Regions from separate parts of the Arthrobacter sp. AOP36-C1-22 genome, predicted to be linked through region 1. Evidence: riboswitches for the same ligand, from Rfam matches in the RefSeq annotation. Region 1 holds a riboswitch; each other region holds the start of a gene.
The links. Region 1 has a riboswitch for thiamine pyrophosphate ahead of ACT3S6_RS10350 (ECF transporter S component). Riboswitches for the same ligand answer to the same signal wherever they lie in the genome.
Positions count from the first base shown of each region.

Region 2: linked by a shared signal. The riboswitch ahead of thiC (phosphomethylpyrimidine synthase ThiC) and the one ahead of ACT3S6_RS10350 (ECF transporter S component) in region 1 are both predicted to bind thiamine pyrophosphate.
Region 3: linked by a shared signal. The riboswitch ahead of thiE (thiamine phosphate synthase) and the one ahead of ACT3S6_RS10350 (ECF transporter S component) in region 1 are both predicted to bind thiamine pyrophosphate.
Region 4: linked by a shared signal. The riboswitch ahead of ACT3S6_RS02085 (3-oxoacyl-ACP reductase) and the one ahead of ACT3S6_RS10350 (ECF transporter S component) in region 1 are both predicted to bind thiamine pyrophosphate.

Region 1 covers NZ_JBQSWW010000016.1:49,014-56,636, forward strand. The annotation lists gene ACT3S6_RS10320 (Na(+)/H(+) antiporter subunit C) at 1-442, shown strand, start outside; gene ACT3S6_RS10325 (Na+/H+ antiporter subunit D) at 439-2,070, shown strand; gene ACT3S6_RS10330 (Na+/H+ antiporter subunit E) at 2,067-2,735, shown strand; gene ACT3S6_RS10335 (monovalent cation/H+ antiporter complex subunit F) at 2,732-2,998, shown strand; gene mnhG (monovalent cation/H(+) antiporter subunit G) at 2,995-3,393, shown strand; gene ACT3S6_RS10345 (DUF4235 domain-containing protein) at 3,400-3,669, opposite strand; TPP riboswitch at 3,739-3,865, shown strand; gene ACT3S6_RS10350 (ECF transporter S component) at 3,919-4,539, shown strand; gene ACT3S6_RS10355 (ATP-binding cassette domain-containing protein) at 4,544-6,982, shown strand; gene ACT3S6_RS10360 (aminodeoxychorismate lyase) at 6,989-7,623, opposite strand, start outside.
Region 2 covers NZ_JBQSWW010000007.1:41,010-48,632, forward strand. The annotation lists gene ACT3S6_RS05835 (phosphomannomutase/phosphoglucomutase) at 1-509, shown strand, start outside; gene ACT3S6_RS05840 (hypothetical protein) at 506-988, shown strand; gene ACT3S6_RS05845 (RrF2 family transcriptional regulator) at 1,014-1,454, shown strand; gene ACT3S6_RS05850 (globin domain-containing protein) at 1,543-2,724, shown strand; TPP riboswitch at 2,812-2,919, shown strand; gene thiC (phosphomethylpyrimidine synthase ThiC) at 2,916-4,715, shown strand; gene ACT3S6_RS05860 (alpha/beta fold hydrolase) at 4,934-5,809, opposite strand; gene ACT3S6_RS05865 (PadR family transcriptional regulator) at 5,806-6,333, opposite strand; gene ACT3S6_RS05870 (phosphoenolpyruvate carboxykinase (GTP)) at 6,502-7,623, opposite strand, start outside.
Region 3 covers NZ_JBQSWW010000023.1:31,794-39,416, reverse strand. The annotation lists gene ACT3S6_RS12410 (glycerophosphodiester phosphodiesterase) at 28-873, shown strand; gene ACT3S6_RS12405 (phosphotransferase) at 870-1,868, opposite strand; gene ACT3S6_RS12400 (uracil-xanthine permease family protein) at 1,878-3,194, opposite strand; gene thiD (bifunctional hydroxymethylpyrimidine kinase/phosphomethylpyrimidine kinase) at 3,316-4,815, opposite strand; gene thiE (thiamine phosphate synthase) at 4,812-5,486, opposite strand; TPP riboswitch at 5,543-5,643, opposite strand; gene ACT3S6_RS12385 (aldehyde dehydrogenase family protein) at 5,723-7,162, shown strand; gene ACT3S6_RS12380 (glycine betaine ABC transporter substrate-binding protein) at 7,268-7,623, opposite strand, start outside.
Region 4 covers NZ_JBQSWW010000002.1:94,225-101,847, forward strand. The annotation lists gene ACT3S6_RS02075 (ABC transporter ATP-binding protein) at 1-455, opposite strand, end outside; gene ACT3S6_RS02080 (ECF transporter S component) at 452-1,084, opposite strand; TPP riboswitch at 1,119-1,228, opposite strand; TPP riboswitch at 1,286-1,381, shown strand; gene ACT3S6_RS02085 (3-oxoacyl-ACP reductase) at 1,706-2,470, shown strand; gene ACT3S6_RS02090 (LLM class flavin-dependent oxidoreductase) at 2,473-3,795, shown strand; gene ACT3S6_RS02095 (Lrp/AsnC family transcriptional regulator) at 3,818-4,291, opposite strand; gene ACT3S6_RS02100 (thiamine pyrophosphate-dependent enzyme) at 4,448-5,479, shown strand; gene ACT3S6_RS02105 (alpha-ketoacid dehydrogenase subunit beta) at 5,472-6,503, shown strand; gene ACT3S6_RS02110 (biotin/lipoyl-containing protein) at 6,496-6,825, shown strand; gene ACT3S6_RS02115 (alpha/beta fold hydrolase) at 6,828-7,623, shown strand, end outside.

The DNA.
Region 1 (7,623 bases):
GATCCTGGCCGCCGGCGGGCGCAGCGGGCTCGCCCCCCTCTACGAGGCGGGGACCCCGGCGGAGGACTATGCCGACCCGCTTCCGCAGGCGCTGATCCTCACCGCCATCGTCATCACCTTCGCGGTCACCGCGTTCCTGCTGGCCATGATCTACCGGTCCTGGGTCATCGCCCGCCGGGACGAACTCACCGACGACGCCGAGGACCGCCGGGTAGCCTCCAAGGACACCTTCGACTTCGAGGAGGACTCCGAAGTCGAGCTGGAGACCTCGGAGTTCCCGGCCGATATCGATGACGAGGGGGAGGGGGGCCACACCGAGGAATCGCGGAGGGCGGCGGCCGCCCGGGTCGCCGGGGAACGGCTGGCCAGCGAACTGCGGCAGGCCTCCTCCGAGGAGAGTGCGGGAACCAACAACAAACGACGCAACAGGAAGGCCCGATGATGGACGACCTGGCCGCGATCGACGTCGCCCCCCTGGCGGTGCTGCTGCCCATCCTGGGCGCCGCCCTGGCCTTCGTGCTGCGACGGCACCCGCTGGCCCAGCGCACCGCGACGATCGGGACCCTGTGCCTGACCCTCGCCCTGGAATCCTGGCTCCTGGTATCGGCCTGGAGACATGGGGCGCAAGCGGTCGTCATCGGCGGATGGGCCCCACCGTTCGGGATCTCCATGGTGGTCGACGAGTTCTCCGCACTGATGCTCGTGGTCTCCACGGCGGTCAGCCTGACCGTGCTGCTCTACGCCACCGGCCAAGGCATGGCCGACGGGGACGAGGACGGGCCCATCTCGGTGTTCCACCCCGCCTACCTGATCCTGGTCGCCGGGGTGTCCAACGCCTTTCTGGCCGGCGACCTGTTCAACCTCTACGTCGGTTTCGAAATCCTGCTGACCGCCTCCTACGTGCTGCTGACCCTGGGCGGGACCACGGCCCGGATCCGTGCGGGGGTCACCTATGTGGTGGTCTCGGTGGTCTCCTCGATCCTGTTCCTGCTGGCGATCGGGCTGGTCTACGCCGCGACCGGGACCGTGAACATGGCCGATCTGGCCGGCAAGCTCGCCGAGATCGACCCCGGAACCCAACAGATCCTGCATGTGATGCTGCTGGTCGCCTTCGGCGTCAAGGCCGCGGTGTTCCCGCTGTCCTTCTGGCTCCCCGACTCCTACCCGACGGCTCCTGCGCCGGTGACGGCCGTGTTCGCCGGCCTGCTGACCAAGGTGGGTGTCTATGCGATCATCCGGACCGAAACCCTGCTCTTCCCAGGGGGCCGGCTGAACACGGCGCTGCTGGTGGTCGCCCTGCTGACCATGCTCGTGGGGATCCTCGGCGCCCTCGCCCAGGCCGACTTCAAACGCATGCTCTCCTTCACGTTGACCAGCCACATCGGCTACATGATGTTCGGGGTCGCCACCGGCAGCGCCGTCGCCCTGGCGGCCACCGTCTACTACGTGGCCCACCACATCATCGTGCAGACCTCGCTGTTCCTGGTCGCCGGGCTGATGGAACGCCGGGGCGGGACCTCGAACGTGGACCGGCTCGGGTCGTTGGCCAAGCTGTCACCGGTGCTGGCGGTACTGTTCTTCATCCCGGCGATGAACCTGGCCGGCATCCCGCCGTTCTCCGGGTTCCTGGGCAAGGTCGGGTTGCTGCGCGGCGGCGTGGACCTGGGGACCCCGCTGGCCTGGGTCCTGCTGGCCGGGGCCCTGGTGACCTCCCTGCTGACCCTGTTGGCCGTCGCCCGGGTCTGGAACCGGGCGTTCTGGCGTCGCGCCGAGGACGCCGAGGACGCCGACCCGATCCTGCTGATCGCCGCGGAGGAGGCCCGCCGTCCCGCCACCGGGACGACCGGCGTCAAAACCCAGCCACATCGCCTGAGCGGACGGGGGGATGCGGCCGTGCTGCCCCCGACCATGGTCTTCGCCACCGGGGTGCTGGTGGCCCTGGGGGTGGCCCTGACCATCTTCGCCGGGCCGCTCTTCGACCTGGCCGACCAGGCCTCGCAGCAGATGCTCGAACGCACGCCCTACATCGAGGCCGTCCTGGGCGCCTCCGAGACGGGAGGCGGACGATGAGCCCGCACCGGCATCCGCGTCCGGCACGGCCCTCGGAACTGCTCACCGGGGCCCGCAGCGCCCGGGCCAGGGCACGACGGCGTCGTGCCCGCTTCCTGATCGAACTTCCCCTGATGTTGTGGCTGGTCCTGGTGTGGGGCGCCCTCTGGCGGGACTTCAGCCCCGGGAACCTGATTTTCGGGTTCGTCATCGCCCTGGGGGTGGTGACGACCTTCAAACTGCCTCCCGTGGAGCTCTCCGGCCGGTTCAACCCCTGGCAGGGGCTGGTGTTCACGGTGTTGTTCCTGCGTGAAATCGTGCGGGCGAGCATCCAGGTGGTGCTCGTGGTCCTCCGGCGCGGGCCGAAGGTGCGCAACGCGGTCATCGGCATCCGCATGCGCAGCCAGGAAGACCTCATGGCCACGGTCCTGGGGCATGTGCTGACCCTCATCCCGGGGTCCTTCGTCGTGGAGATCGACCGGACGACCTCCACGCTTTACCTGCACGTGCTGGACATCAACACCGTCCAGGAGGCCGAGGACTTCCGGCGGCAGGTCAGGTCCATCGAAGCGAGGATCATCCGGATGATGGGCAGCCGGGAGGAACTGGCGGCCCTGGACGCCGAGGGCCCCGCAGGCCCCGACCCCGCAGCACGAGCGAACCGATCGATGAAGGAGCACCCATGATCATCGTCGCTGCCTGGATCGCCGGGGTCGCCCTGGCGCTTGGCGCCGTCATGGCACTGATCCGGTTGGCCAGGGGCCCGTCGATCCTGGACCGGACTCTGGCCCTGGACGTCCTGTTGATCATCATCCTGTGCGGACTCTGCGTGGACATGGTCGTGAACCGGCATCTGAACCACATCGTGTTCATCGTCGTCGGGTCGCTGGTGGCCTTCATCGGTTCGGTCACCATCGCCCGCTACGTCACCGATCGGAGGGGGCAATGATCGTGCTTGGACTGACCGAGGGCGGGACGCTGGACCAGGTCCTGGACTGGATCGTGGTGATCAGCATGGTCTCCGGGGCTCTGCTGTCCGTGGCCGCAGGCATCGGCCTGCTGCGTTTCCCGGACCTCTTCTCCCGCATGCACGCGGCCACGAAACCGCAGGTCCTGGGATTGTTCCTGATGCTGCTCTCCGTCGCCCTGCAGATCAGGGCCTGGTCCGCGGTGCCGATACTGGTGCTGGCCTGGTTCTTCCAGCTGCTCACCGCCCCGGTGACCGCCCATATGGTCGGTCGTGCCGGCTACCGGACCCGGCACCTCAAACAGGAGACGCTGGTCCTCGACGACCTCAATGAAGTGGTCTCCGAGGCCCAGCGCCGCCTGGACGAAGGCCGCTGACGAGGATCAGACCTCGTCGGCCGTGTGGTTGAAGCGGGCAATGGCCCGCTGCGTGCCACGGTTGGTCAGGACCTGGATCACTGCGGACACCACGGCGGAGACCACAGCGAACCCGAGCGCATGACGCATCGATGCCTCGGCCTGGGCTTCCTTGTCGTTCGGCTTCGGGGGGTTCTCTCCGGTGACCTTGTACCAGATGGTGTCCACGAGCTTGCCGCCGACGAAGCCGACGCCGATCGACACGACCGCGCCGACGATCTTCAATAATGCGTTCACGAACGATTCTCCCGTCGGTAGGTGATTACCTGCCCAGCATAACGCGCTGTAGACTCGGCCCTACTGAATCACCTACGACAGGGGAGCGTCGCCGACCGGCCACGGCCGGAATCTTCGACGCTGAGAGTGCGGAACACCGCAGACCCTCGAACCTGCTCCGGCTCGTACCGGCGAAGGGAGTCGAGAATCTCAGGACCCGCGGAACCGCCGCGGGGTCCTCCCCTCCTTGGACCCAAGGAGGAACACCACATGAGCAGCACCCTCTCGGCGGCACCGACCGCCCGTTACACCTGGCGCGTCGTGGACATCGTCGTCGCCTCCGTCATCGCCGTGGCCTCCGGGGTGATCTTCTGGGCCTGGAACACCACCCACCACGCCTTCGACTTCATCTTCGTGGCCTTCCCGCCCTCATCCGCCCTGCTGGCCGGAATGTGGCTCTTCCCCGCCGTCCTGGGGGCACTGATCATCCGCAAACCAGGGGCCGCACTGTTCTGCGAGATGGTAGCCGCGGTCGTTTCCTCGCTCCTGGGCTCCGAATACGGCTGGACGGTCTGGGCCTCGGGGATCATCCAGGGCCTCGGCGCCGAAATCGTCTTCGCCGTGCTGCTCTACCGCCGCTGGTCGCTGCCGGTGGCGCTGTTCGCCGGGCTGCTGACCGGGATCTTCGGTGGAGTGAACGACGCCTTCGTCTTCTCCTGGTTCCCCGACTACACCGAGAGCATGAAACTGGCCTATGTGGTGTTCATGGCCATTTCGGGCCTGGTCATCGCCGGATTGGGATCCTGGGCACTGACCCGGGCCCTGTCGCGAACCGGGGCCTTGTCCTCGATGGCGTCGCGGAAGGCCGCCCAGGAACGGGTCCTGGGTTGAACCGATGACACATGATGCACCGACCGGGGCCCGGGGCCCTTCACCGGCCACCGGGGTCGGCGACGTCCGCGCGGCGGCGGTCAGGGCCAGCGGTTGGGGATGGCAGCATGCCGGACGCGAGGAGCCCGCCGTGCTGGGGCTGGACCTGGACATCGACGCCGGGGAGAAGGTGTTGCTCGTCGGCCCGTCTGGGGCCGGTAAATCGACCCTCATGCATGCCCTGGCCGGGGTGTTGCAGGACGATGAGGACAACGCCTCCGCAGGGGAACTGCTCATCGATGGCCGACCCGCCGCGGCCGCCCACGGCCGGACCGGGCTGATGCAGCAGGACCCCGAGACCCAGATCGTCCAGGCCCGGGTGGGGGACGACGTCGCCTTCGGGGCGGAAAACCTTTCGGTGGATCCGGAACTGATCTGGCCCCGCGTCATCGAATCCCTGCACGCCGTCGGGCTCAGCCTGCCCCTGGACCACCCCACCTCCTCCCTGTCGGGGGGACAGAAGCAACGACTGGCCCTGGCCGGGATCCTGGCCATGCGCCCGGGACTGGTCCTGCTGGACGAACCCACCGCGAACCTCGACCCCGAGGGGGTGCTGGAGGTCCGTGACGCAGTGATCGACGCCGTGGGCGCCAGCGGGGCGACGATGATCATCGTCGAACACCGGCTGGCGGCCTGGGCCGACGCCGTGGACCGCGTGATCGTCCTGGAGCCCGGCGGCGGCATCGCCTACCAGGGCACACCGGCCCGGCTCTTCGCCCCCGGACCCATCCGGGACCGGCTCATCGACGCCGGGGTCTGGGTTCCCGGCCACACTCCCGTGCTGCCGGCCCGGCTGAAGCCGGCAGCACCGGCCGCCGGCCTGTTGAGGGGACGGGGGTTGGCCGTGTCCAGAACGGCCCAGGGTCCTGCCGCCGTATCGGGTCTTGACCTGCGGATCGACGCCGGGCAGGCGCTGTGCATCACCGGGGCCAACGGGGCGGGCAAATCAACACTGGCGTTGACCCTGGCCGGGCTGCTGCCCGAACGGGCCGGCAGCGTCGCCGCCCTGCCGGGCCTCAGCGGCGACCAGGGCGCCGCGGGGGCCTCCGACCCCGGGGACGCCGACCGGCCCTACCGGTGGCGGGCCGGGGAACTGGTCGCCCGGATCGGCACCGTCTTCCAGGAGCCCGAGCACCAATTCGTCACCGCCACCGTGCGCGAGGAACTGGCCTTCGGCCCACGACGGGCCCGCAGACCGGGGTCGAAGACCCGGCTGTACACCGACGAGGAAATCACCGGACGGGTCGATGAGCTGTTGGACCGGTTGGGGCTGAGGCATCTGGCCGAGGCGAACCCGTTCACCCTCTCGGGAGGCGAAAAGCGCCGGCTGTCGGTGGCCACCGTGCTCGCCGCCCGCCCCCGACTACTGATCCTCGACGAACCGACCTTCGGCCAGGATGCCAATACCTGGAGGGAACTGGCGCTGTTGCTGCGCGAACAACTCCAGGACGGCGTCGCCGTCGTCGCGGTCACGCACGATGCGGGCTTCGCCGCCGCCTTGGGGGCCTCCACGGTCGAGGTCGTCGCCGATCGACGCCCCTGCCGGGAACCGGGCAGGACCACACCGCAGGGCCCGGACCCCACCACCGCCCGGGCCTCCGGGGGGATGCCGGGGCTGGAACCCGATGCCGGGGCCCGGGCGAGCTTCTTCGGGCGGTGCAACCCGTTGGCCAAGCTTGCTGCGGTGGTGCTGGCCACGGTGCCGTTGATCGCCTCTCTGGACCTGGTGACCTCCAGCATCGTCGTCCTGGCCAGCCTGCTGCTGCTCCGGCTCGGGGGGATCGCCCCGGGACGCTTCCTCCTGCGGGCGTGGCCTTTACTGGTGGCGGCGCTGTTTGCCGCCTGGGGCACCGCGCTGGTCGGCAACGATGCCGGCGCGGTCCTGCTGGACCTGGGGGTGGCCACGATCAGCGAGGGGTCCCTGGTCTCCGGGGTGGCCACCGGACTGCGGATCTTCGCGGTAGCGGTTCCCGCGGTCATCGTCCTCTCGAGCACCGACCCCACCGATCTGGCCAATGCCCTGGCCCAACAAGCCAGGCTTCCGCACCGTTTCGTGTTGGGTGCCTTGGCCGGGATGCGCCTGATCGGGCTGCTGGCCGAGGAATGGGTGACGTTGGGCATGGCCCGCCGGGCCCGGGGCGTGGGCGCCCAAGGAGGATTCGTGCAGCGTCTGCGGGCCAATGCGGGGCAGAGCCTGGGGCTGATGGTCCAGGCCATCCGCCGCGCCTCGCGGCTGGCGGTCACGATGGAGGCCAAGGGCTTCGGCGGGACCCGCCGCACCTGGGCGCGGACCGCCACCTTCTCCTGGCGGGACGGGGCCCTGGTGGCCGGAGGCCTGTCCCTGGGGGCGGTGGCCACGGCCGCCGCCCTGCTCACCGGCGCCTGGAACCTCGTCTGGGGCTAGCCGGTCCTAGCCGACGGCTTCGAGCAGGGCCGCCAGTTCGGTGCCCAGGGCCCGATCCCGGGAGATCGGGGTGCCATCGATCGAGGTGACCGGGGCCAGCAGCCGGAGGCTGGAGACCAGCCATACGGCGTCGGCATCGAACAGGTCCGCCGGTTCCAACGGGCCGTAGCCCAACGTCCAGCCGGCGGCTTCGGCGGCCGCGAAGATCGCGCCCTGGGTGGTTCCGGGAAGGATTCCGGTCTCCACCATCGGGGTCACCAGCTGCTTGACCCCGTTCACTCGGGTGGCCAGCAGCACCGTGGAGGTCGGCCCCTCGAGCACGCGTCCGTCGCTGGAGGTGAAGATGACGTCCTCCGCCCCCAGTGTGTGGGCATGACGCAGGGCGGCCATGTTCACCGCGTAGGAAAGCGTCTTGGCGCCCTGGAGCAGCCACGGGGCCCGTTCGGCCAACGAGGAGTCGTAACCGCGGTCCAGGAGCACGACGGCGACACCCTCGGTGCGTTGGCGGCGTCCGGACTCCGGGGCGGGGGAGACGGTGACCCAGGCGGTGCCGTGGGGCTGGTCCTCCGGGCCCCGGGTGGCGACCAGTTTCACCACGGCCTCATCGGGGTCCTCCGGGTCCGCGGTACGCTCCTGGTCAT
Region 2 (7,623 bases), on a different contig from region 1:
CCCGCGCGGTCCCCGAACTGGTGGAACACGACGGCGGACGGCCGGTGGTCACCCGGGTGGGCCACTCCTTCATCAAGGCGGTCATGGCCGCCGAGGGGGCCGTCTTCGGTGGCGAACACAGCGCCCACTACTACTTCCGCGATTTCTACAACGCGGACACCGGCATGCTCGCCGCGATGCATGTGCTGGCCGCCCTCGGCTCCCAGGACCGTGCCCTGGGAGATCTGGCCGCCGAATACGAACCGTATTTCTCCTCGGGCGAGATCAACTCCGAGGTCGAGGACAAGGACGCGGCCGTGGCCCGGGTGCTGGAGAGCTTTTCGACCCCGGAGACGGTGGTCGATAGGCTGGACGGCACCACGGTGAAGGCCACGGACGGATCCTTCTGGTTCAACCTCCGCCCCTCCAACACCGAACCCTTCCTCCGTTATAACGGGGAAGCCGTAGACACCCCGACCATGGAACGCGTCCGCGACGCGGTCCTCACCCTTGTCAGGAGCAATGCATGAGCGAAAACCCCACGGAAAACCGGCTGGCCGAACTCGGTGAGGCCGCCCACCAGGACCTGAACAAGGTGCTCGGCACCGCCTTGGGCGTCGCCCGCGAACAGCTTGAAACCAACGGGGTCTTCCTGCCCTTCGCCATCGGCCTGGAGCCCGACGGCGAGGCCGAAGGGGAACTGCGCCTGCTGGCGGTCCAACCCGATGAGGACGACGAGGATCCCGAAGCGGATATCGATGCCGAAGTCATGATGGATGACCTGGTCACCTTGCTGATCGGTCAGCGTGAGAACTTCGTGGCCGTGGCCCTGGTCTCCGATGTGACCCTGCTGCAGGAGGATGTCGACGCCGTCCATGCCCTAGCGGAGCACAGCCTCGGCGGGGCAGTGGCCATCATCCAGCCCTATGCCTCCCCCGCCGCCGAAGGCAGCGAGTGGACCTTCCAGGAGCCCACCCCCGAACCAGCTGATTTGAGGATCTGGGCCTGATCCGTGGGGACCGGGCGTCGACATCATGAAGATCAACGCCTTTTCCGATGTGTGCCTGCGCATCCTGATGCTGCTCGCCGCCCGGTCCGATCCCCTGCTGAGGACCCGGGAGATCGCCGAGGCGATCGACATCCCCTACAACCAGGTCTCCAAGGCCGTGCACAAGCTCGGCCAGTTGAAACACATCGACGTCAAACGCGGGCGCACCGGTGGCGTGCAGATCAACGAATCGGGGCTGTCCCTCGGCGCCGGCACGTTGCTGCGCAGCCTCGAGGGGCAGGGCGATCTCGCCCAGTGCACCACCGACGACGGCACGGCCGCCTGCCCATTGATCGCCGGTTGCCGGCTCCGCACAGCCCTGGCGCGCGCCCAGGAGGCCTTCTACCAGGAGCTGGACCACTGGTCGATCCGCGATCTGGCGTCCTCCCCGGCGCTGGTCCCCCTTCCTTTTCCCATCTCGCGATAGCCGATTTGCCCCAGTTTTCTACAAGGTGTAGAAATGTATCATAATACTTGCGGATCAGACGCAAGTAATTCGACCTCGAGGAGATTCGATGCTCTCAGAAACGTCCCGCCCCGTCGTCCAGGCGACACTTCCCGTGATTGGCGAACGGATCGGTGAGATCACCAAGAAGTTCTATGCCGGGATGTTTGCGGCACGTCCTGAACTCCTGGACGGCTTGTTCAGTCGCGCCAACCAGAAGAACGGAGCCCAGCAACAGGCCCTGGCCGGCAGCATTGCCGCCTTCGCCTCCCACCTGATCGAACACCCCGAATCGCTGCCCGAATCAGTGCTGTCCCGCATCGCCCATAAGCACACGTCGCTGGGCATCCAGCCCGACCAGTACCAGATCGTCTTCGACCACCTGTTCGCGGCCATCGCCGAGGATCTGGGCGAAGCAGCCACCGAAGAGGTCGTCGCCGCCTGGTCCGAGGTCTACTGGCTGATGGCCGACGCCCTGGTCAAGATCGAAAAGGGCCTCTACGCCGAACAGGCCAACGACCGGATCTACGCCCCATGGAAGGTCACCTCCACGGAGGCTTCCGGCCAGGATTGCATGACGTTCCGCTTCGAGCCGGCCGATGACACCGCCGTCACGGTGGCCAAGCCCGGCCAGTTCGTGAGCATCCGCGTGCCGCTGGCCGACGGGCTGCGCCAGTGCCGCCAGTACTCCCTCTCCGACAACGTCGAATCCACCACCGAGCGGGTGTTGACCACCAAGCTGGATGAAGGCGGGGAGGTCTCCCCCTTCATGCACCGCAATCTCGAGGTCGGCGACGTCGTGGAACTGTCCAACCCCTACGGTGACATCACCCTGGACATGGAGGGCGGGCCGATCATCATCGCCACCGCCGGCATCGGGTGCACCCCGAGCGCCTCGGCCCTGCAGTCGCTGGTCTCCACCGGGTCGGACCGCCAGGTGCTGGTGCTCCACGCCGAGGCCATGGAATCGAACTGGGCGCTGAAGGACCAGATGCTCGCCGCCGTGGAGCAGCTGCCCAACGTCGAGATGCGCCTGTGGCTCGAGGACACCACCGGCACCACCGCGGACCTGCAGGCCGTCGAGGGGTTCATGAACCTGACCGGCGTCGAGCTGCCCGAGGATGCCCGGATGTACCTCTGCGGTCCGCTGCCATTCATGCGTGCGGTGCGCAGCCAGGCCATCGCCGCCGGCGTGGCCCCGCGGAACATCCACTACGAGGTCTTCGGTCCCGACCTCTGGCTTGCCGCCTAGGCACGAGCCCGCTGCCCCGGAGGGGCGCCACACCGGAGCGGCCCGCGAACTGGATTAGCCAGATCGCGGGCCGCTCCGTTACGCTCGCAACGTCCACACGGGTGCCCCAGGAGGGGCTGAGATCGAGCTGCCACCGCTCGCGACCGTCGAACCTGTCCGGGTCATGCCGGCGTAGGAAGTTGAGGGCTCAAATGAGCGATTCCACAGTAAAACCCACCACCCCGTCCGCCACCGCGTGGGAACAGCACCCACAGCACCGGTTGCAGTGGATCGAGGATCCGGAACACGGCCTGCGGGTCCCGGTCACCGCGATCTGCCTGGCGGATTCCCCCGACGGCAGCGCCAACGAGCCCCATCTGGCGTATCGGACCGCCGGTCCGGGCTCCGAACCGACCGTCGGCCTCCCGCGTCCGCGCACCCGATGGATCACCGCCCGGGGTGACACCGCCGAATACGCCGGTCGCCAACGCACCCTGCACGACGACGGCCGGTCCGCCGTGCGTCGCGGGGCCGCCTCGGCAGAATGGAGCGGCACGACCCCGGTACCGAGGCGCTCGCACCAGGGGCGTACCGTCACGCAGATGCATTACGCCCGACAGGGCACCCTCACCGACGAGATGCGCTATGTGGCGCTGCGCGAGAACTGCGACGTCGAATTGGTCCGCCGCGAAGTCGCCGCCGGACGGGCGATCATCCCGGTGAACATCAACCATCCCGAATCCGAGCCGATGATCATCGGCAAGGCCTTCCTGGTCAAGATCAACGCCAACATCGGCAACTCGGCCATCACCTCCTCGATCGCCCAGGAGGTCGACAAGCTCACCTGGGCCACCCAATGGGGCGCCGATACGGTGATGGACCTGTCCACCGGCGATGACATCCACACCACCCGCGAATGGCTGATCCGCAATTCCCCGGTGCCCATCGGCACCGTGCCGATCTACCAGGCGCTGGAGAAGGTCGATGGGGATGCATCGAAACTGACCTGGGAGATCTTCCGCGACACCGTCATCGAGCAATGCGAACAGGGCGTGGACTACATGACCATTCATGCCGGGGTGCTGCTGCGCCATGTGCCCTTGAGCGCCGACCGGGTCACCGGCATCGTCTCCCGCGGTGGATCGATCATGGCCGGGTGGTGCCTGGCCCACCACCAGGAGAACTTCCTCTACACCCATTACGACGAGCTCTGCGCCATTTTCGCCCGCTACGACGTCGCCTTCTCCCTCGGTGACGGGCTGCGCCCCGGCTCCCTGGCCGATGCCAACGACGCCGCCCAGTTCGCTGAGCTCGATACCCTGGCCGAGTTGACCCGCAGGGCCTGGCAGTTCGACGTGCAGGTGATGGTGGAAGGACCCGGACATATCCCGCTGCATCTGGTCCGCGAGAACGTCGAGCGTCAGCAGGAGCTCTGCGACGGGGCGCCGTTCTACACCCTGGGTCCGCTGGTGACCGATACGGCCCCCGGCTACGACCACATCACCAGCGCCATCGGGGCCACCGAGATCGCCCGTTACGGCACGGCGATGCTCTGCTATGTGACCCCGAAGGAGCATCTGGGGCTGCCGGATAAGGACGACGTGAAGACCGGGGTGATCACCTATAAGATCGCCGCGCATGCCGCCGATGTGGCCAAGGGGCATCCCGGGGCGACGGCCCGCGACGATGCCCTGTCGGCCGCGCGCTTCGAGTTCCGCTGGAACGACCAGTTCGCCCTGGGTCTGGATCCGGCCACGGCCCAGCGGTTCCACGACCAGACGCTGCCTGCGGAGCCGGCCAAGACCGCGCACTTCTGTTCCATGTGCGGGCCGAAGTTCTGTTCGATGCGGATCTCCCAGGACATCCGCGAGGAGTTCGGGGGAACCGAACGCCAACGGGCACTGGCCGATGACATCGAAGCCGGTTTGCAGGCGAAGAGCCGTGAATTCGCGGATTCGGGGTCCAGCATCTACCTCCAGGCGACGATCCCCGTCGGCAACGGCACCGACTGATCCACCGGGTACGACGACGGCGTCCGCACGGGAGGCAACGGGCGCCTCCAACGTTCCGGGCAACTTCTGCAGCTGCTCCCCTGGCAGGAACGCAGGCGGTTGCCCGGAGCGGTCGTCGGTATATGGACTATGTCATGTAGCCGTCCACGGCCCGGAGGTGATACGGCGCGTCCGCACCTGACGCAGCGAAGCCTTGCGGAGACCGCGATCCAGACCAATCAGTCTCCAGCGGGATCCGGGTCTGCCTGGTGGAGCCCGGGAACCCGCCCGAGCCGGGGGTGGACCTCACCGCGTTCGATCCAGGCGCGGACCATCGCGTTGAAGAACAACGGATCCTCGACGCTCCATTGATGGTGCAGCCCCGGGGCCAGACGGAAGACCGTGTCCCGGCGAACCGCGGCCACATCGGCGAATCCCTTGCGCACCAGGGCCGGTTCACGGGCCCCGGCGACCATCATCAGGCGTTCGGTGTAGTCCCCCAGCCCGTCGGGCAGGCCGCCCGCCTGGACCTCGTCCAGCATCGCCTTCATGTTGTCCGGACGCAGGGTCAGCCCATGTTCGGAGTAGAGCCTGCGGGAGTTCGCGGGAATCCCGAAGGCCCCGGCCTGGACCTTCCAGAACCATTCGGCGTCCCCTAATCGCAGTTGCGCCGCCGTGGATAACCGCGTTCCCGCCCCCACCGGCCGGATCCCTGCCCCGGTGAACAGGGCACTGGCGAAGAGCTCGGGATGCCGGGCCAGTACACGCAGGCCCACGACGCCGCCCAGGGACTGGCCAACCAGGTGGACCCGGCCGTCCTCGATCTCTTCGGCGATGAAGGCCGCGACGTCATCCGCGGCGCTATCGAGCCCGCGCCAGTCCTCATCGGCCCGGCCGCCGAACCCGGGCAGATGCGGGGTGAAGATCCGATAGGCAGGGAAGGCCTTGACCTGGGGATCCCACATCCAGTTGGCCACGTTGCCGCCATGGAGAAAGACCAGCGTCTGGGCTGGTTTGCCGTCCGTGCGGGGACGCACCGGGGGGTGGATCTCCGGGTAGCCGGCCGGATCGGGGCGTTCCCCGACGGAGGGAGGCACCGTGGGCTTTTCGTTCATGGCAGATTCCCTTCGACGGAGTCGAGCCAGTTCAGTTCGGCACCGACGTGGGCGATGCCGTGGTCCAGCGTGGCGGCCATCAGGTAGCCGCGTCGGTCGGCCAGGGCGGCCTCGTCCAATTCCGCGCGCAGGGCCCGGTAGGACCGCTGCAGGTCCTCGTCCTCGGTGCGACGTGCCGCAAGCAGTTCCAGGACCTCGTGGCGCTCGAGCTCCCCGGAGAAGAAGATCCGGCCCAGGAAGGGCTCACGGGCGGGCTGCCGGTCCAGCGTTCCGGTCAGCCAGTCCTGCAAAGCCGCCCGCCCCGCCTCGGTGATGTGGTGCTCCTGGCGCGCCGGGTAGTTCTCCTGCGGAACGGTCCGGACCGTGGCCAGGCCCTGGTCCACCAGTTGGGCCAGGGTGCGGTAGATCTGTGCCTTATCGGCATTCCAGAAGTGGTTGATGCTCGAGTCGAAATGCTTCTTCAGGTCGTAGCCGGTCATCGGCGACAAGCTCAGGAGCCCGAGGATCAAACGTGCGAGGATCATGTGTCCATCATGCCAGCCTGCTAGGTGAACTATCGCCTATCGGCCCAGCGTGTGCCTCCGCGCCACCGGGCGGTCCCGCTGAGGGATATGGGGCGGGAACGTCCAGCGGGCCATCCTTGATGGTCCGCTGGACGTTCCCGCCCCTGATGCTCCTCGCGGTGGAACCGGCTAGGCGCCCAGGCGCTGCTTCAGCCCGTCCAGCTCATCCTGCAGGGACTGCGGCAGGGAGGGCCCGAATTTGGCGTACCACTCCTCGATATCCGCCAGTTCGCGCTTCCACTCCTCCGGGTCGACCGTCACGGCCACCTCGAGGTCCTCGGCGGTGAACGAGTCCAGGCCGCTGAGATCCATCGAGTCGCCGGTGGGCACCATGCCGATCGGCGTCTCCTGGGCGTCCGCAGTGCCTTCGATGCGCTCGACGATCCACTTCAGCACGCGGGAGTTGTCGCTGAACCCGGGCCAGGCGAATCCGCCCTCGGGGGTGCGGCGGAACCAGTTGACCAGGAAGATCCGCGGCAAACGCGCCGGATCGGCCTTGGATTCAATGGAGTCCCAGTGCTTGAGGTAGTCACCGGCGTCGTACCCGATGAAGGGCAGCATCGCCATCGGGTCCCGACGCACCCGGCCCACGGCACCGGCCGCGGCCGCCGTGGTCTCCGAGGAGAGCGTGGAGCCCATGAAGACGCCATTGGTCCACGAGCTGGCCTCGGTCACCAGGGGAATGGTGGTCTTGCGCCGTCCACCGAAGAGGATGGCGTGGATCTCCACGCCCTCGGGGTTGTAGAACTCCTTCGAGAGCATGTCGAGCTGGTCGATCGGGGTGCAGAACCGCGAGTTCGGGTGCGCCGCCTTCGTCCCGGAGCCCGGGGTCCAGTCGTTGCCGAGCCAATCGGTCAGGTGCTCGGGCACCTCGTCGGTCATCCCTTCCCACCAGACCCCGCCGTCATCGGTCAATGCGACGTTGGTGAAGATGGAGTTGCCCTTGGTGATCGCGCGCATGGCGTTGGGGTTGGTGCTCCACCCGGTCCCCGGTGCGACGCCGAACAGCCCGTATTCGGGATTGACCCCGCGCAATTCGCCTTCCTTGCCGATGCGCATCCAGTTGATGTCATCGCCCAGGGTCTCGGCGGTCCAGCCTTCGATGCTCGGCTCCAGCAGGGCGAGGTTCGTCTTGCCGCAGGCGGAGGGGAATGCCCCCGCCACGTTGTAGCTCCTGCCCTCGGGGCTGGTGAGCTTGAGGATGAGCATATGCTCGGCCAGCCACCCCTCGTCCCGCCCCATGACCGAGGC
Region 3 (7,623 bases), on a different contig from region 1:
ACCTCCTTGGACGGTAGAGTCGGCGCTGTGAGAACTCGTCAAGCGCGCAGGTTCCCCTACCTGCATCCTACTGGTGGCCCCGCCCGGCAGGGAGGCCCGTTGGCCTTTGCCCATCGTGGTGAGGCACTGACCGGGGGTGAGAACACCATGGAGGCCTTCGCGGCGGCGGTGGAGCGCGGCTTCGGTTACCTGGAACTGGATGTGCACACCACCCGGGACGGTGTGGTGGTCGTCTTCCACGACGAGGAGCTCGAACGGGTCAGCGACGGCCGGGGGGCGGTCGCCGACCACGATCATGCCGATATCGCCGCCCTGCGCGTCTCGGGACGCCGGATCCCCCGTTTCGAGGACGTGCTCGCCGCCTGGTCGGACGTCAGGTTGAACGTTGATATCAAGGACGAGGCCTCGGTGGGCCCGTTCGCCGCACTGGTCAACAAATATGCGGCCCACGACCGGGTGCTGGTGGCTTCGTTCTCGGACGCCCGGCGCCACCGGGTGCTGCGTCTGCTGGATGCCCCCGCGGCATCAAGCCCGGGGTTGGTGACCAGCGCACTGGCCGTCCTGTTGGGCAAGGTCGGGCTGTTCGCGCTGCTGCGCCCGCGGCTTCGCGGGGTCGCCGCCCTGCAGGTTCCCGAACGCCAGGGGCGACTGCGCGTGGTCACCCCGCGTTTCCTGGCCCAGGCCCACCGCGAGGGCATCCAGGTGCACGTCTGGGTGGTCAACGAGCGGGAGGACATGGACCGGCTGATCGACCTGGGTGTGGATGGGATCATGACCGACCGGGCGGATGTCCTGGCCGCGGCCCTGGAGGCCCGCGGGTTCTGGCCCCAGCGTGAAGCCGCAGATAAGAAACCTGCGGATCCAGGCTCCTAGAGGGTCAGGGGGGTGACCAGCTCGGCCAAGGGCCGTAGGGCCTGGACCGCATAGTGTTCCATATCGGCCTCGCTGGCTCCGGCGAGCATCGCCAGCCACGTCCCGTGGGACTGCAGCTTCCCCAGCCGCAAGGCGGGTTCGACGAGCCGCTCGAGCTCGGCCGGGGTGCCGTATTCCTCCCACTCCTGCAGGTAGGCGGCCACCGCCCGGCGGATCCGTGGATCGGAGGGCGTGGTCTTCAGCTCCTTGGACATCGTGGCCAGGGGAACCGCCAACGTGGAAAACGGGTGGGCCCAGTACGCGTCCCCGAGGTCGATGAAACGCAACGGTTCCTCGCTGGAGGCCGGCAGGAAGACGTTGTTGCGATGCAGGTCGTTGTGGTCCAGCGACAAGGGCACCGCGGCGTCGGCCAGGAAACCGCACATATCACGCACCGGGCCGAGCTGGTCGTCCAGTTCCTCGGCATCGCGGGCCGGAAGATGCAAGGGGTGCCCGGTGGGCAGGGAGGCGTGGAACATGACCTGGTCATCGATGTATCCGGGCATATGCCGGGGATCGAATTGGGTCAGACCCGCATCGAAGAGCGTGTCACCGTGGGGGAGGAGGGTCTTCTGCAGGCGGGCGACATTGCGCAGGATCCGCTCCCAGAGCTGGTGGTCGGTGCTGGGGATCCTGGCCATCGTCTCCCCGTAGTCGGGGGAGATCATCCAGCCGCGCATCGGCTCCACGGCCAGCGGCATGACCAGCTGATCGGGGGCCAGCCCCGCGGCCGCCCGGGTGACGGCGACTTCGGCCTGTTGGCCGGGGTTGATGGCCTTGACGTACAAGGTGCCGTGATCGGTGGGGACGAGGACCTGGGTGGACCATAAGTGGATCGGCCCGCGTTCGAGCGGGCCGGTGCGGCGCAGGTCGTAGGCGTCGAGCACCATCGAGACCCAGCCTTCGATCTCCTCGAGCCAGTCCTCGGTACCCCAATAGTCATTCCAGTGCGCCACGGGCCGATCCTAGCCGAGTTTGCTCGGTGTCGCGCCGGTGTACTCCGGGGCGTCGGTGGGCTCGGTGCCACGGACCCGGGCGATGGTGCGCATCCCGTGGTAGATCACCACGGTGGCCACCGTGCCCAGGGCGATGCCGCCGAACTGCATGGTCCCCACGGTGATGGTCGGGTCGGCGATGGCGATGATCAGTCCGGTCCCGGCGGTCATGAGGTTGATCGGGTTGGAGAAGTTGACCTGGTTCTGCACCCAGAGCCGGGCACCGATGATGCCGATCATCCCGTAGAGGACGATTCCCGCCCCGCCACTGACCCCGGCGGGGATCGAGGAGATGGCGGCACCGAACTTCGGCAGGAACGCCAGCAGCATGGCGGTCGCCGCGGCCACCCAGTAGGCGGCCGTGGAGTAGACGCGGGAGGAGGCCATGACCCCGATGTTCTCCGCATAGGTCGTCGTGCCCGAACCGCCACCGAAGCCGGCGACGATGCTGGCGATGCCGTCGCCCATCAGGGCCCGGCCGTTGACGTCGTCCAGGTCCCTGCGGGTCATCAGCGCCACGGTCTTGACATGGCCGATGTTCTCGGCGACAAGGACGAAGACGACCGGGAGGAACAGGGCCAGGGTGTCCAGGTGGAATTCGGGGAACGCGAAGGGCGGCAGGCCCAGCCACCCGGCCTCGTTGACGGCGGTGAAGTCGATCTGATGCTGGGCCAGGGCGATCAGGTAGCCGACGATGATCCCCACCAGGATCGACAAGCGCCCCAGCAGGCCACGGAAGAGGACCGCGGTGAAGACGATGGCGGCGACGGTGGAGAATGTGGTCAGCGGGACCGACTCGATGGCCTCGGTGGTCGATCCGGCCAGATTCAGTCCGATGAGCGCGACGATCGTGCCCATGACCACCGGAGGCATCAGGGCGTGGATCCACCCGGTGCCCGATTTCTGCACCACCAGCCCGATGATGAACAGGGCCGCACCGGAGAAGACGACGCCGCCCAGGGCCCCGGCGAAACCATGTCCCGACATGGCGGCGGTCACCGGGGCGATGAACGCGAAGGAGGAGCCCAGGTAGCTGGGTACCCGGCCGGCGGTGATGAGCAGGAACAGCATGGTCCCGACCCCGGAGAAGAACAAGGTGGAGGTGACCGGGAAGCCGGTCAGCGCCGGTACCAGCACGGTGGATCCGAACATGGCCATCACGTGTTGGACGCCGATGCCGGTGGTCTGGAACCAGTTCAGCCGTTCATCGGGGGCCACCACGGTGCCGGGTCGAATCGTTGTGCCGTCGCCGTGGACCGTCCAGCCGAAGCCGGGGAAATTGCTCATGGGTGTCCTCCATCGGGGCCCTGCGGGTTGGTGGGGCCTCACCGGTGCGGGGCCCCACGGAATCCTACCGCCCCCGACCCCGGGGCGGCGGGGTCGGGCCCCCTGCCGGGGTGCGCCGGCATCAGCCGATGGCCGCCACCGGCATGGGGAGGGAGGCCGATCGCGGGGCGGCGTCTTCGGGGGTCTGGGCGAAGAAGGACAATTCCTGCCGGCTCGATTCGTCGAAGGCGCGACGCATCCCGGCCAGGGTGGTGGAACCCGCCCGCAAGGCCACCTTCTGGACCAGCGCGATGGCCTCGCTGGTGGCTTCGTCGAACTCGGGGGAGGAGTAGGCGGCGAGCCAGTCGGCATAGGGGTGGCCCGGGTGGGCCGCGGCGGCCAGCCGCTGGCCGATGTCCTGGTAGAGCCAATAACAGGGCAGGATGGCCGCCACGAGCTTGGGATAGGAATCGCCGGAGGCCACCAGGTGGTTCAGGTAGGCCGAGGTGGTGGGGCTGGGTTCCGGATCGGGGGCATCTCCGAGCCGGTGCAGATGTAGATTCGCCTCCTCCTCGAGGGCGCCGACGGCCCCGGAAGCCCAGAACTGCTGCTCTTCGCGGTTCGGCGCCAACTCGGCGGCACGGGAGAGGACCCGGGAGTAGGTCCGCAGGTACAAGGAATCCTGGGCCAGATAGAAGTGGAAGTCCTCCGAGGGCAGGGTCCCGTCCCGCAGCGCACGGATGAACGGCAGATCGTCGATCCCCGAACGCAGCGGTGCCAGATCGTTCCACCAGGTGCCCAGCAAGGCCCCCGTCGTCGGGATCGCCGCACCGTCCCAGAGCGCCCCGAAATGATTCACCGGACCATGTCCTTCGCCGACCTCGAGTTCATCGGCACGGTGCAGGGCGCCTTCAAGCCACCCGCGGGCCAGCCGCAGGGCATCCCCCCAGTCCCCGCAGCGGGCCCACAGGGTAGCCAGCGCCGCGGAGAGCGAGCACCCGGTCCCATGGGTGTTCGGGGTGTCGATGCGGTCACCCTCCACGGCAGCCATGACGCCGTCGGGGCCCACGAGGGCATCCGGGCACCGGCTGCCGGTGAGGTGGCCGCCCTTGGCCAGGACCAGGACAGAATACCGCCTCGCGAGCCGGGCTGCCTGGTCCAGGACGTCGTCCCACCGGGTGCAGACCGGCTCCTCGAGCAGTGCCGCCAATTCCGCGGTGTTCGGGGTCAGGACATCGGCCCACGGGAGCAGCCGACGCAGGGCCTCCTCGGCGTCGTGCTCCAATAAGCGGTCCCCGGACGTGGAGATCAGCACCGGGTCCACCACGACGGTGGTGCCCGGGCGGGTACCCAGCCAGGCGGTGGTGGCTTCGATGACCTCGGCGGAGGCCAGCATGCCGATCTTCACCGCATCGATCCGGATATCGGCGGCGACCGTCTCAAGTTGCCGGGTGAGGAATTCCGCCGGAGGGGTATGGACCCCGGTGACCCCCCGGGTGTTCTGGGCGGTCAGTGCGGTGATCGCCGCCATCCCGTAGCCACCGCAGGCGGCAATCGATTTCAGGTCGGCCTGGATCCCGGCCCCGCCGGAGGGGTCGGCCCCGGCGATGGACAGGATGTTGGGGGTGTTCGGGGCGCTCATGCGGTCTCCGTTCGTGCTGCCCGGGTCCATTGCTGAACCAGGGCGGCAGCAGAGTCCCGGGGTTCGGCGGCGGAGCAGATGGCCCGCACGACGGCCATGCCGATGGCCCCGGCGGTGTGCGCGTCCGCGGCGTCGCCGGAGCCCAGCCCGCCGATCGCCACGCAGGGCAGCGGGGCCCGGGAGATCAACGAGGCCAGGCCGGGGAACCCCAGCGGGGTCGGGTGGTCCTTCTTGGTGGGCGTGGCCCGGACGGCCCCGGTGCCCAGATAGTCGATGGTGCCTGCCGGCAGTTCCGCTACTGCCGCGAAGTGGTCCTCGGTGCTGGCGCTGAGCCCCAGCACGGCATCGGGTCCGATGAGGGACCGGACGAGTTCGGCGGGCAGGTCCTTCTGGCCGATATGGACCCCGTCCACGCGGATCCCTGCCGCACGGGCCGCCAGGTAGACGTCCACCCGGTCGTTGAGCAGCAGCAGGGCCCGGCCCGCGGTGTGTTCGGCGCAGGCGGCCGCCTCGGCCAGGAATTCGCGGGCGGACAGGTCCTTGCAGCGCAGCTGGATGGTCCCGACCCCCGCGGCGACGGCCTCGGCCACGATGGTGGCCAAGGGCCGTCCGGCCGTGCTGGTGGAGTTGGCGACGAGGTAGATCCCGCTTCCGGGAACCGGCGCGCTCATGCGAGCACCGCCTCAACAAAGCAGTCGGTGGGTGAATGGGCCAAGGTGGGCGCATGTTGGTGCATGGGCGACATCCCTCCGCTAGTACGAACTAGATCAGGTTCTTGCCGGGTGTGCTCTCAGTCCGCGCCGGTGGCGGACACCCCGTGTCAGTGATCGTGAGCCTACAGTCCCCCACTGGGGGCGGCAAACCCACCGGCTGCCCCGCCGGCGGTGTCCACGTTAGTGTCGTACCCATGGCCATGAACCGACGTTCCCGTCCCCCAGCAGTTTCCGCGCCCGTCGTGCCGGCGGGCCCCGACGCCGAACTCCCGGCCACCGCGGCCCGCCGGCTGCGTGATGCCGCCGACTCCCGGCTGGCCCACCCCCGCAGGTTCCGCAGCGCCCAGCTCAAGGCACTCGAACGGCTGATCCAGGATCAAGAACAGACCCTATGTGACGCGTTGATGACGGATCTGGGTAAACCGGCGGCCGAATCCCGGCTGACCGAACTGGATCGGGTGAAGGCCGAAATCGATCATGCCCTGTTGCACCTGGGCGACTGGATGGCGGATGAGGCGGTGAAGGTCCCGCTGTCGCTGCAACCGGCGTCGGCCCGCGTCCAGGCGCGTCCGTTGGGCATGGTCCTGGTGATCGCCCCCTGGAACTATCCGGTCCTGTTGCTGCTCGGCCCGCTGGTCGGTGCCCTGGCGGCAGGGAACACGGTGATCCTCAAACCCTCCGAACTGGCTCCGGCCACCTCGGCGGTCATGGCCGCCCTCATCCCGCAGTACCTGGATCGGCGCGCTGTCGCGGTCCTGGAGGGGGCCGCGGAGACGACGAGCGAACTTCTGGAGATGGACTTCGACCACATCTTCTACACCGGAGGCGAACGGGTCGGGAAGATCGTGGCCCGGGCCGCGGCGGAAACGCTGACCCCGGTGACCCTGGAACTGGGCGGGAAGAGTCCGGCGGTGGTCGCCGACGGGAACTTCCCCGCCATCGCCCGGCGGTTGGCCCACGGGAAGTTCATGAATGCCGGACAGACCTGTGTCGCCCCGGACTACGTCCTGGCGGTCGGGGCCACGGCGGCGGCCGAACTGGAAAAGCAGCTGCCCAAGGCCATCGGCGCGTTCTATGGGAAGGACCCCTCGGGCAGCAAGGACTATGGACGGATCATCAACGCCTCGCACTTCGAACGTCTGGAATCCTATCTGGGGCAGGGACGGGTGGTGGCCGGGGGGACCAGCGACGCGGAGGCGAGGTACATCGCCCCCACGGTCCTGGCTGACGTCGACCCGGCGGCCCCGGTGATGACGGAGGAGATTTTCGGTCCGATCCTGCCGATCATCCAGGTCGACCGCTTCGATGATGCGGTGCGGTTCATCAACTCCCGCCCCTCACCGCTGGCCGCCTACCTGTTCAGCGAACGCCCGCGCCTGCACACCTCCTTCGAGGACCAGGTGCGGGCCGGGGCGATCGCCCATAATGTGTGCAGCATGCACCTGGCGGTCCCCGCGCTGCCCTTCGGCGGGGTGGGGGCCTCGGGGACGGGGAACTACCACGGCAAATTCGGGTTCGATACCTTCAGCCAGCAACGTCCGGTGCTGTCCAAGACCGCGATGCTCGATACGTTGCGGGCCGTCTACCCGCCCTTCGGCTGGGCCAAGCGGAAGATCATGCGTTCGATCGGCTGATCCGCCCGGCCGAGTGCCCCGACAGACGAAGGGCCCGGACCGCATTCAATGCGGTCCGGGCCCTTCGCTACGGTCGGTGCCATGGCACCTGCCGATGGATCGTGGCTACTTCTCGGTCAGCGAATCCACGTAGTCCTGGTTCTCGGAGATCCACTTGTCGACGATCGGTCCGTAGTCATCGGTGTCCGTGTCGTTGAACATGGCGTTCTCCAGGGAGAACAGGTGGTCATCGTCGATCGTGAAGTCGTTCAACCACTCGGTCAGTCCCGGGTAGGTGTCGGCGAAGTCGGCGTTGCCGTAGGAGGTGATGGTTTCCGCGTCGCCCATGGCACCCTTGGGATCCTTCAGATCCTTGATCGGGAACTCGTCGTAGGCCCAGTGCGGGCGCCACAGGGTGACGACGATGTCCTCATCGGCGTCCGTGGCCTTCTTCAGCTGGGCCAGCATGGCCGGGGTGGAGG
Region 4 (7,623 bases), on a different contig from region 1:
CCGCCGGAGAGCTGCCGGGTGGATCTGCCTCGCAGCCCGGTTCCGTTGATGTGTTCCAGCGCCGCGTCGATCAGGGCGTCGATCCGGGGTGGGGCCACCGCATGGTTTTCCAGCGGAAGGGCGATCTCCCGGTCCACATCGGGCATGCACATCGCCGATTCGGGGTCCTGGGCCAGGACGCCCACGGTCCGGGAGAGCTCGGCAACACTGCTGTGGGCGGTGTCCTGGCCGGCCACGAGGACCCGGCCGGTGGTGCGGGCCGCCACCGAATGCGGGATGACCCCGGTCATCAGCGCCAGCAACGTGGATTTCCCGGCCCCCGAGGGGCCCAGGATGATGACCTGCTCCCCGGCGTCCAGGCCCAGCGACACCTCCTGCAGCACCGGTGCCGCCCGCCGGGGGTAGTGCACCGTGGCCTCCTGAAGCGCGATCACCGCCGCGCCCACCGGTTTCATGCTCCCCCGGTGGTGGGCAGATCGCGTCCGATGGCGTAGTTGTCCACCACGCCGGTCTTCGCCAGGGCGTTGACCGTCCGGCGGGCCAGCAGCCCGCCGAGGATGAGACCGGACAGCAGTTGGACGACGAGCCGGATGACGAAGAAGTCCTGCCCGTACCATCCGAAGCGGAAGGCCGAGACGGCGAAGGCCAGCCCGGCCCCGAGCAGCCCCGAGCAGGCGTACACGCCCCAGCTGAAGGACCGGTAGCGGCGCAGGGCGAAGGGCAGTTCGCTGCCCAGACCCTGAATGGCGGCCACGAGGAAGAGCATCGGCCCCGCCGTTGAACCGAGGAAAACGACTTCCACCCCGCCGGCGATGACCTCGGCCAGGATCCCGGCGCCGGGGCGTCTGATGATGGCGACGGCGATCGGGGCGACGATCAGCCACCCGCCGAAGAGTAGATGCGAGGAGAGGTCCCCGAACGGGCCCATCAGCAGGGTCAGCCCGGCCGATGCCTGGACCAGGGCCCAGTAGAGGAACCCGAAGACGACCCCCAGGACCACGATGAGCACCAGGTCCTTGAGGTCGAAGGAAAAGCGTCCCCGCGCCGGTACTGGCGTGGTGGATGGCGGCGTTGTCGAGTGCACTGTCGTGCCCCTTCCGTTGAGTGAACAGGGCACGGGATTCAGAGTTTTGCCTCCCTGCGCTGGCATGACCCAGATCAGGTTCGACGGTCGAAGCTTGATCAGCTTCCTCTCAGCCCGGCTCACCGGACTCCCGTGTTCAGCACAGACTGTACACGGGGACACGAAGTTGTCGAATCGCCACGTCACGTGTGTAGGCTGTGGTGCAGTGACACGGGGTGCCACGATTTCCTGGCTGAGAGAACACCCGTTGAACCTGATCTAGTTCGAACTAGCGAAGGGATGTTGCAGGTGTTTCTCCACCTAGACCCCCATTTTGGAAGGTCCTGCCGGACCGCTGCCCCACTGCCCGGTACCAGCTTGTCCAGGTTGCGTCCGCCCTGGCGTCCGGCGGCTTGTCGAGGACCCGCCCGGCCAGGCGTTTAGCGTCTGCCCACCAGCTGCACCGCAACCAAGAATCCTGCCCGAAGCCTGCTCTCCGCCGTCGGGCAGGACAGCACGTGAACGATGCTGCCCACAGTGCTTGCCGCGCCATTCCTTACTCTCCCCGGGCGACTCCGCCTCCGGGGCCCCCTCGCCATTTCCACCACCCCCTGCCCTCGGCAGCCATGAAAGTGAGACCAGATGAACCTCTCCGACCAGCTTGTCCTCGTCACCGGAGGCGCCCGCGGTTTGGGCCGTCACATCGTGACGGCCTTCGCCGGGCAAGGCGCCCGCGTCATCATCAACTACCGCCAATCCGCCCAGGCCGCTCAGGAGCTCGCCTCCACCCTGGGGCCCGACCGCGCCCTGGCCGTCCAGGCGGATGTCACCGATCCGGCACAGGTCGCCACCATGCTCGAGACCGCCCAGGCCCATTTCGGTTCCCCCGTGACCACCGTGGTGAACAACGCGTTGGCCGATTTCTCCTTCAACGGCGAGGCCCGCTCCTCGGCCGCAGACATTGGGTGGGAGGAGTTCACCACCCAGTTCTCCGGCAGTGTCCGCGGCGCCCTGAACACCTCCCAGGCCGCCCTGCCGGGGATGCGCGAACACGGCTTCGGGCGGATCATCAACATCGGCACCAACCTCTTCCAAAACCCGGTGGTCCCGTACCACGACTACACCGCCTCCAAGGCCGCCCTGTTGGCGCTGACCCGCACACTCGCCGCCGATCTGGGCCAACACGAGGTCTCGGTGAACATGGTCTCCGGCGGCCTGCTGCGGACCACCGATGCCAGCGCCGCCACCCCCGAGGAGGTCTTCGACTTCATCGCCTCCTCCACCCCGTTGCGCAAGGTGACCACCCCCGCCGAATTCGCCGACGCCATCCTGTTCTTCGCCTCCCCCTGGGCCCGTGCGGTCACCGGACAGAACCTGGTGGTCGACGGCGGACTGGTGATGAACTAATAATGAGCGCACACAGCAGCGACACAGCACCACGCCAACTACATTTCAACGCCTTCCTCAACGCCTGCGGGCACCACCAGGCCGCCTGGCGCCACCCGGGCTCAGCGGTCGAACAGCTGGGGGACATCGAGCATTACGAACGGCTGGCCCGGACCGCCGAGACCGGCCTGTTCGACGCGGTGTTCTTCGCCGATGGGCATTCGGCAGGGAATCCGTCAGTGGGTCCACGGTGGTTCTTCGAACCGTTGACGGCCCTGGCCGCCATGGCACGGAACACCAGCCGCATCGGGCTGATCTCCACCGTCTCCACCACCTTCTACACCCCGTACCACGCGGCACGGATGCTCGCGTCGCTGGACCACATCAGCGCCGGGCGCATCGGGTGGAACGTGGTGACCTCGATGTTCGACGCCGAGGCACGCAACCACTCAATGGATGCCATGCCGGCCAGCCCCGAGCGTTATGCCCGGGCGGCCGAGTTCATCGACGTCGCGCTGGGACTATGGGATTCCTGGGCCGACGACGCCGTGTTGGCCGACAGGGAAGGGCTTTTCGCCGATCCCGAGAAAGTCAGACCCATCAACCACGACGGCGAGCATTTCAGCGTCGACGGGCCGCTGAACGTGCCCCGGGGCCCGCAGGGCCGGCCGGTCCTGTTCCAGGCGGGGGCCTCCGAGTCCGGCCGCCAGCTGGCGGCACGCCATGCCGAGGGCATCTATGCGGTGGCCTACGATCTGGCCAGTGGACAGGACTACTACGCGGACCTGAAGCGGCGCATTGCCGCCGAAGGCAGGGACCCGTCCAAGGTCGCGATCATGCCCGGCCTGGTCACCTTCCTGGGGTCCACCGAGGCCGAGGCGCTGGCCGGGCAGGCCGAGGTGGACGCCCTGCTGCCCACCGAACAGTCGCTGGCCCAGCTGGGGATGTTCATCGGGCAGGATTGCCGCGACTGGGACCTCGACGCACCGGTTCCGACCCTGCCACCGGCGAGTGAATTCACCGGCCCGCAGGGCAGGTACGCCACGATCCTGCGCATCGTGGAGGCCGAACGTCCCACGGTGCGGCAACTGCTGGGCCGGTTGGCCGCAGGAGGCGGCCATTGCACGATGGTGGGGACCCCGGAGCAGGTGGCCGACTCCATCGAACGTTGGTTCGTTTCGGGGGCCGCCGATGGCTTCAACCTGATGCCGCCGATGCTGCCTGACTCCCTGGAGGAGTTCGTGGACCGGGTGGTGCCGGTGTTGCAACGTCGGGGGCTCTACCGCACCGAATACTCGACCGACACCCTGCGCGGGCATCTGGGGCTGGAGCGGCCGGTGGCCTAAGCCGCCACCGGCCCCTCAGGGCTCAGCCCCGTTGGGCGGCGGCGCGGGCCAACGGCAGCATGCGTAGGGCGATGGGCGAGTTCAGCACCACCAGCGAGGAACTGCGCAGCACGGTCCGGGTGGCAATGATCGCGTCCAGGACCCGTTGCAGGTCGTCGTTGGACGTGGCCACGATGGTGGCCATCAGGTCGGACTCGCCCGAGACGGTCTGGAGTTCGAGCACCTCGGGGACCTCGGACAGGGCGGCGGCCACACCGTCGTGACCGGCATCCTGGTGGATCACCAGGGAACAGTAGGCGCGCACCGGGTATCCGAGCCCCTCGGCCGAAAGGTGCGGTCCCCAGCCGGTGACCACCTCTTCACGGGTGAGCTTATCCAGCCGCGACTGCACCGTGGCCCGGGCGACCCCCAGGGTCCGGGAGGCCTCCAGGACCGACATCCGTGGGTCCGAGGAGAACTCCTCCAGGATCCTGGCGTCCAATTCGTCGATCTTCACTAACCCCTCCTAGCTATACAATGTGCACAGTTGATCATTCTTAACTATAGACACTCTGCGCAGATTGTTGGTCCAACCATCGGCGTATTGCGCATGAACTTCCGGGTCATTACGGTCGGAGCAAGTCCACCGAACCACACCCCCAGGGAGTCGAACATGACCGATGCACCCCGGCTCGAGCCGCACGCCGACGAGCTCGGCACCGATGAACTACTGAAGCTGTATTCCCTCATGGTGCGCACGCGGCAGCTCGATGTCGCCGCCATCGCCTGGCAGCGACAGGGCATCCTGCCCGGTTACGCCCCGGAACTGGGCCAGGAAGCAGCCCAGGTGGGCAGCGCCTACGCGCTGGACTTCGCCCGCGACTTCGCCTTCCCCACCTACCGCGAAATGGGCGTCGCCCTGGCCGCCGGGGTCGACATGGTCGAGTACATGTCCACCCATAAGGCCTCCTGGCATGGTGGCCTGTGGAACCCCGCCGAAACCCATGTGGCACCCATCCAGGCCGTCGTCGCCGGTTCGGTGCTGCACGCCGTGGGCTGGGCCCACGGACAGACCGTCGATGGCACCGGCAACGTCGCGCTCACCTACTTCGGTGATGGCGCCAGTTCGCAGGGCGACGTCCACGAGGCCATGAACTTCGCCTCGGTCTACAAGGCCCCGGTGGTCTTCTTCACGCAGAACAACGGCTGGGCCATCTCGGTTCCCACCGAACGCCAGGTCGCCGGCGGCTCCGTTGCCGCGCGCGGGGCCGGCTACGCGATCCCCTCGATCCAGGTCGACGGCAACGACGTCGTCGCCGTGGTCCGCGCCGTACGTGCCGCCGTCGAACACGGCAGGGCAGGCAACGGTCCGGCCATGGTGGAGGCCATGACCTACCGCCGCGGACCGCACTCCACCTCCGATGACCCGGGCCGTTACCGCAGCCTGGACGATGAACGTCGTGACGGCGGCGAGGACCCGCTGAACCGCCTCGAAGCGACCCTGCGTGAAGCAGGCGCCCTCGATGACGCGACGGTAGCCGACATCAGCGAGCAGGCCGGCGAATTCGTCGAGCAGGTCCGCCTCGGAGTCGACGCTCTCGACGCCCGCCCGGGCACGGAGATGTTCGACTTCGTCTTCCAGGAACCCACCGAAGCACTAGCAGCCCAGGCCGCGAACTGGCGAGAGGAATCCGAACATGTCTAACCCGGCCACCGCAACCGTGCAGGAGCGTCCGATGGAGAACACCGTCGTCGAAATGTCCATGCAAAAGGCCCTGAACCGCGGCCTGGACGAACTATTGACCGAAGACCCGCGCTCGATGATCTTCGGCGAGGACGTCGGCGGCCTCGGCGGCGTCTTCCGCATCACCGACGGGCTGCAGGCCAAACACGGCAGCACCCGCGTCTATGACACCCCGCTGGCCGAATCCGGCATCCTGGGCATGTCCATCGGGCTGGCCATGGCCGGCTGGCATCCGATCCCCGAAGTACAGTTCGACGGTTTCGCCTACCCGGCGATCAACCAGATCGTCTGCCAGCTGGGCCGGATGAACTACCGTTCCCGCGGGACGTTGCCGATGCCGGTGACCCTGCGCGTGCCCTCCTTCGGCGGCATCCGCGCCCCCGAAATGCATACCGAGTCCCTCGAGTCGCTCTTCGCCCACGTCCCCGGGCTCAAGGTCGTCTCCCCCTCGACCCCGCACCAGGCGTACCACCTGCTGAAGAAGTCGGTCCTCATGCCCGATCCGGTCATGTTCATGGAGCCGAAGTCCCGCTACTGGCAGAAGGGCGAGGTCGACACCGAGAACCCCGGGGACCTGGAGGGCTCGGTCATCGCCCGCGAAGGCCGCCATCTGACCCTCATTGCCTGGGGCGCCATGGTCGCCCGCTGCCTGCAGGTCGCCGAACTGGCCGAAGAGGACGGGATCAGCATCGAGGTGTTGGACCTGCGCTGGCTCAAGCCCATCGACGCCGCCGGTCTGGCCGCCTCGGTCTCCAAGACCAAACGCGCCGTCGTCGTCCATGAGGGCCCGCGGACCGCGGGGCTGGGCGCCGAAGTCGCCCAGCTGGTCTCCGAGTCCTGCTTCGGGGTGCTCAAGGCACCCGTTGAGCGGGTGACCGGTTTCGACGTACCGTATCCCTCAGGTGACCTGGAGGACGAGTACATCCCCAACATCGACCGCATCCTGTTCGGCATTCAACGAGTATTGGAGTACCGCCGTGGCTGAAATTTCCTTCCCGCTGCCCGATCTGGGTGAAGGCCTCATCGACGCGACCGTGCTCGAATGGCTGGTGGCCGTCGGCGACCAGGTCGAGCGCAACCAGCCGCTCGTCGAGGTCGAAACGACCAAGAGCTCGCTGGAGCTGCCGTCCCCGCAGGCCGGCAAGGTGCTGCGCATCCACGGCGAGCCCGGCGACACGATCAACGTCGGCGAGGACCTGATCGTCTTCGAGGTCCCCGACGACACCGCAGGCATCGTGGGCACCGTACCCAAGGAAGCCGCCCCGAAGCGCCGGGTGCGTCTGAGCGCCAACCTGGACGAGGACTGATCGTGGCCCCGGTCGAAAACACCGGCGCGGACCGGCCGGCCACCGCACATCATGAGGCGGAACACCGGGTGGAGGGCACCGAGAATTCCCTGGCCGTGCGGATCTTCTCCGCCGGGGACGACTCGGCCTCCCGCCCGGTCCTGCTCATCCACGGATTCGCCTCCTCCACCGAACTGAACTGGGTCGCCACCGGGTGGATCACCGCCCTGAACGACGCCGGTCGCAAGGTCATTGCCGTGGATCTGCCGGGTCACGGGCTCAGCCCCGCCCCGGATGACCTCGATGCCTACACCCCCAGCCGGATCCGTGCGGAGCTCCTGCAGATCCTGCAGGACCAGCACGTCAGGCCGTTGGCCGACGGGGATCCAGCCTCGGGGGTGGACGTGTTGGGCTACTCGCTGGGCTCACGTCTGGCCTGGGAGTTCGCCGGGACCCAGGACCAACTGGTGCGCCGGGTGGTGCTCGGCGGGCCGGCCAGCAACGACCCGTTGGCGACCTTCGACCTCGACGCGGCCCGGGAGCACCTCGCCGGCGGTTCCGAGATCGGGGACCCCACGACGGCGGAGCTGGTGCGCATGGCCCAGCTGGTGCCCACGAACAACATGTTCTCGATGCTGTCCCTGATCGAGGCCATCAAATCCGAGCCCTTCGACCCCGCGGAGGCCGTGCCCTCGATGCCGGTGTTGCTGGTGGCCGGCGAACGCGACGAACTGGCGGCGACCTTGCCGACGCTCGTTCAGCTGGCCCAGGAGCACCAGGGTCCCGGGGCCGAGGTCCAGGAGCTGATCCTGCCGGTGC